DNA from 2 places in the Vogesella facilis genome. Region 2 is predicted to be linked to the other one. Evidence: riboswitches for the same ligand, from Rfam matches in the RefSeq annotation. Region 2 holds a riboswitch; the other holds the start of a gene.
The links. Region 2 has a riboswitch for glycine ahead of glyA (serine hydroxymethyltransferase). Riboswitches for the same ligand answer to the same signal wherever they lie in the genome.

Region 1: it holds a riboswitch for glycine, as region 2 does, so the genes downstream of both, glyA (serine hydroxymethyltransferase) here and glyA (serine hydroxymethyltransferase) in region 2, are expected to answer to the same signal.

Annotation. Positions count from the first base shown of each region.
Region 1 is NZ_JBHRXN010000009.1:25,023-27,348, forward strand. Features, by position in the region: gene glyA (serine hydroxymethyltransferase) at 1-1,248, opposite strand, end outside; glycine riboswitch at 1,335-1,433, opposite strand; glycine riboswitch at 1,435-1,533, opposite strand; gene ACFOLG_RS02970 (hypothetical protein) at 1,572-1,862, opposite strand; gene ACFOLG_RS02975 (hypothetical protein) at 1,972-2,184, shown strand; gene betA (choline dehydrogenase) at 2,306-2,326, opposite strand, start outside.
Region 2 is NZ_JBHRXN010000026.1:7,538-9,863, forward strand. Features, by position in the region: gene glyA (serine hydroxymethyltransferase) at 1-1,015, opposite strand, end outside; glycine riboswitch at 1,158-1,253, opposite strand; glycine riboswitch at 1,255-1,353, opposite strand; gene ACFOLG_RS09030 (NAD(P)-dependent oxidoreductase) at 1,528-2,172, opposite strand; gene ACFOLG_RS09035 (LysR family transcriptional regulator) at 2,278-2,326, shown strand, end outside.

The DNA.
Region 1 (2,326 bases), on a different contig from region 2:
GTATACCGGGAACGCGGCGCACAGCTCGGCCACCTGGCGTTTCACCCGCTCGCTGACTGCCGGGTTGTCGATATCGTCGAGGATGTCGCACACCCAGTGCGCCACCTGGCGGGCTTCGGTTTCCTTGAAACCGCGGCTGGTGATGGCCGGGGTGCCGATGCGGATGCCGCTGGTCACGAACGGGCTTTGCGGGTCGTTCGGCACTGCGTTCTTGTTCACGGTGATGTGGGCGGCGCCCAGCGCGGCGTCGGCCGCCTTGCCGGTCAGGCCCTTGTCGATCAGGCTTAGCAGGAACAGGTGGTCGTCGGTCTTGCCGGACACGATGCTGTAGCCGCGCTCCTGGAACACCGCCACCATGGCGCGAGCGTTGGTCAGCACCTGTTTTTGATAGTCGACGAACTCCGGCTGCAGCGCCTCCTGGAACGCCACCGCCTTGGCGGCGATCACGTGCATCAGCGGGCCGCCCTGGATGCCGGGGAACACCACCGAATTCAGTTTCTTCTCCAGCTCCGGGTTGGCTGCAGCCAGAATCAGGCCGCCGCGCGGGCCGCGCAGGGTCTTGTGGGTGGTGGTGGTCACCACGTGGGCGTGCGGAATCGGGTTCGGGTACAGCCCGGCCGCCACCAGGCCGGCCACGTGCGCCATGTCCACGAACAGGTAGGCGCCGATGCTGTCGGCGATCTCGCGCATGCGTTTCCAGTCGACGATCAGCGAGTAGGCGGAGAAACCGGCCACGATCATCTTCGGCTGGTATTCATTGGCCATGCGCTGCACTTCGTCGTAGTCGATCTCGCCGGTTTCCGGGTTCAGGCCGTACTGCACCGCGTGGTAGATCTTGCCGGAGAAATTGACCTTGGCGCCGTGGGTGAGGTGGCCACCGTGGGCCAGGCTCATGCCGAGCACGGTGTCGTGCGGCTCCAGCAGCGCCATGTAGACGGCGGCGTTGGCCTGGCTGCCGGAGTGCGGCTGCACGTTGGCGTAGTCGGCGCCGAACAGCTGCTTGGCGCGATCGATGGCCAGCTGCTCCACTACGTCCACATGTTCGCAGCCGCCGTAGTAGCGCTTGCCGGGGTAGCCCTCGGCATACTTGTTGGTGAGCTGGCTGCCCTGGGCCTGCATCACGCGCGGGCTGGTGTAGTTCTCGGAGGCGATCAGCTCAATGTGGTCCTGCTGGCGTTGGTCTTCGGCCTGCATGGCGGCCCACAGGGCGTCGTCGAAGCCGGCAATCTGCATATCCTGGGTAAACATGGCGCTCTCCAAACGGGTGGGCTGCGGCCAACGTTGGCCGCAAGCCCGATAAACGGGGTGGGTGGTCGCTGGCGACCGTGTTTGCCCCCTCTGTCCGTGTGCCTGAGAGATTGGGCGCGTGGTGCTGCTGACGCGCCGTGCTGCCTTCGGCGAGATGCGCGGGCGCGCATCTGCTCTCCAGAGAGCCTGGGCAGGACAGTTCTTTTGCCTGAGAGTTTTCGGGGCGATTCCCCTTCGGCGCCGCCGCTGGGTGCGTACCCGGGCGATCTCTCCTGTCTGCCTGACATGGCTGTCAGTCAATCTAGAGAGCACCCGGAAGGGCGTCAATGCATGCCGGCGGTGGCTTTTTTACCGCCCGGCAGCGCGGTGGCGGCGTGGCGCGCAGCGGCGGCGAAAAGCACACTATTTGCGTCGGTCATGGCATGAAAGCGGTCGGCTATGGCAATGCGGCGGCGGCGGCCGGCAGCATGGGTGGCCGATTCTAATATTTTGATTTTTATGAGAAATGCGGCTTTTTTGCGACAGTTTGCCTGGCCGGCGGGAGGCGGGCGCTGGCGATGGTGTGGCGGCGAGGTGTTTTCGTTATCGACTGTAATGGATTCGTAAAGATACATTTATATGATCAGTATCGAACATTGATGTCGCAATCTTGATGTTGCATTGCACAAGATGGCGCTACAATTCCGGCATAGTTTGATGACTGAAAACATATTGGAAGCTGAAATGAAATACATTATCTCTAGCCTGCTGGCACTGCTGCGTAACAACAACACTCAACTGGAAGCCGGTCTGCGCGTGAATTACGCCCCGCATGGCTATGTGAAGAAGTTCGACGGCACCGTGGTGGCCTACGACAAGGCGCGCGGCGTGCTGGTGGCCTGGCCGCGTGGTGGCAGCGACTGGCTGTCGAAGGAAGATCTGGCAGTCATCTGCTGAAATATTCGGATATGAAAAAACGGCTCGCAACTGGCGGGCCGTTTTTTTTGTCCTGCCGATGGCGCCAATAAAAAAAGCGCACCACACGGTGCGCCAGAAGGGAGGCCATACCTCAGACGAATCAGCGTACGGTCGCTGGTTT
Region 2 (2,326 bases):
CGCCCAGCGCGGCATCGGCCGCCTTGCCGGTGAGGCCCTTGTCGATCAGGCTCAGCAGGAACAGGTGGTCGTCGGTCTTGCCGGACACGATGCTGTAGCCGCGGTCCTGGAACACCTTCACCATGGCGCGGGCGTTGGCCAGCACCTGCTTCTGGTAGTCGACGAACTCCGGCTGCAGCGCTTCCTGGAATGCCACTGCCTTGGCGGCGATCACGTGCATCAGCGGGCCGCCCTGGATGCCGGGGAATACCACCGAGTTCAGCTTCTTCTCCAGCTCCGGGTTGGCCGCCGCCAGGATCAGGCCGCCACGCGGGCCGCGCAGGGTCTTGTGGGTGGTGGTGGTCACCACGTGGGCGTGCGGAATCGGGTTCGGGTACAGCCCGGCCGCCACCAGGCCGGCCACATGGGCCATGTCCACGAACAAATAGGCGCCGATGCTGTCGGCGATCTCGCTCATGCGTTTCCAGTCGACGATCAGCGAGTAGGCGGAGAAGCCGGCCACGATCATCTTCGGCTGGTATTCGTTGGCCATGCGCTGCACTTCGTCGTAGTCGATCTCGCCGGTTTCCGGGTTCAGGCCGTACTGCACCGCGTGGTAGATCTTGCCGGAGAAGTTGACCTTGGCGCCGTGGGTGAGGTGGCCGCCGTGGGCCAGGCTCATGCCGAGCACGGTGTCGTGCGGCTCCAAGAGCGCCATGTACACCGCAGCATTGGCCTGGCTGCCGGAATGCGGCTGCACGTTGGCGTAGTCGGCGCCGAACAGCTGCTTGGCGCGGTCGATGGCCAGTTGCTCCACCACGTCCACGTGTTCGCAGCCGCCGTAGTAGCGCTTGCCGGGGTAGCCCTCTGCATATTTGTTGGTGAGCTGGCTGCCCTGGGCCTGCATCACGCGCGGGCTGGTGTAGTTCTCGGAGGCGATCAGCTCGATGTGGTCCTGCTGGCGTTGGTCTTCGGCCTGCATGGCGGCCCACAGGGCGTCGTCGAAACCGGCAATCTGCATATCCTGGGTAAACATCGCGTATCTCCTGGTCGCCGGCGCAGGCGGCAAAAGGTTGGCCGCACCGCGCCTTGAATAAAACGGGCGGTGACGGGCGGACGGTCTGCTGGATGCGGCAGACAGATGGATGGGCGTCCGCCCGGTATCACCGGACGATGCCCCCTCTGTCCCTTTGCCTGAGAGATTGCGGCGCAGTGTGCACTGGCCATGCTGCCTTCGGCGAGGCCGCGCGGTTGCGGGCCTACTCTCCAGAGTGCCTGACCAGTGCAGTTCTTTTGCCTGAGAGTTTCTGGGGCGATTCCCCTTCGGCGCTGCCGCTGGACGCTTGTCCGGGCAGTCTCTCCTGCGCTGGTGGCGGCCAACCTTGCAATCGGCCGCGTGGCTTGGCGCAATCTAGAGAAGCTGGCCGAGGCTGTCAACGCATGTCGGACAGTATTCGATGTGCAGCTGCAGCAAGTTGTGTGGCTGCAGACGCAAAACGCCCCGCCGGGCGTTTGCGGTACCGGCGGGGCGGGGGATGCTGCGTCGCGTCAGACGCTGGCGGCGGTAAAGCGGCGGCGGTGATGCTGCGGCGTTTCGGCCTCGTCGACGATGGCCACCGCCAGATCGGCCACGCTGATGCCGGCCGGGGCGTCGCCGGCCATCAGCAGCTGGTCGCCGCCCAGCCGGTACTGGCCGCTGCGCTCGCCCGGCGCCAGCAGCGCGGGCGGCGACACGAAGGCCCAGTCCAGCTGCTGCTCGTCCTGCAGCTGCAGCAGCGCCTGGCGCGCGCCTTCGGCGCCTTCCTTGTATTCGGCGGGAAAGTGCGGGGTGTCGATCAGTTGCAGACCGGGCGCCACGTACAGGCTGCCGGCGCCGCCCACCTCGATGAAGCGCGCCACGCCGGCGGCCTTGACCCCGGCCACGATGGCGGCATGGCCCTGCAGGAACAGCTGGCGGATGTCGGCCTTGTCCCAGCCGGGGTTGAAGGCGCTGATCACCACGTCGTGGCCGGCCACGGCTGCGGCGATGCTGTCGGCGTCATAGGCATTGGCCGCCAGCACGGCAAGGTTGGCCGCAGCGCTAATGCGCTCAGGGCGGCTGACAATGGCGCTGACTTGATGGCCGCGGGCCAGGGCTTCCTGCTGGATGGCGCTGCCGACAAAGCCGCTGGCGCCGATAAGGGCAATCTTCATGCTGAACTCCTTCACGGGGGATGGAACATGAGTACATGGTAGTAAACGGCGCCCTGCTTGATAATCCATGCTATTTTTCATTCATTGTGAAGCAGGGCTACATAAATGGATGAACTGCGCAGCATGGCGGTGTTTGCCACGGTGATCGAGCAGG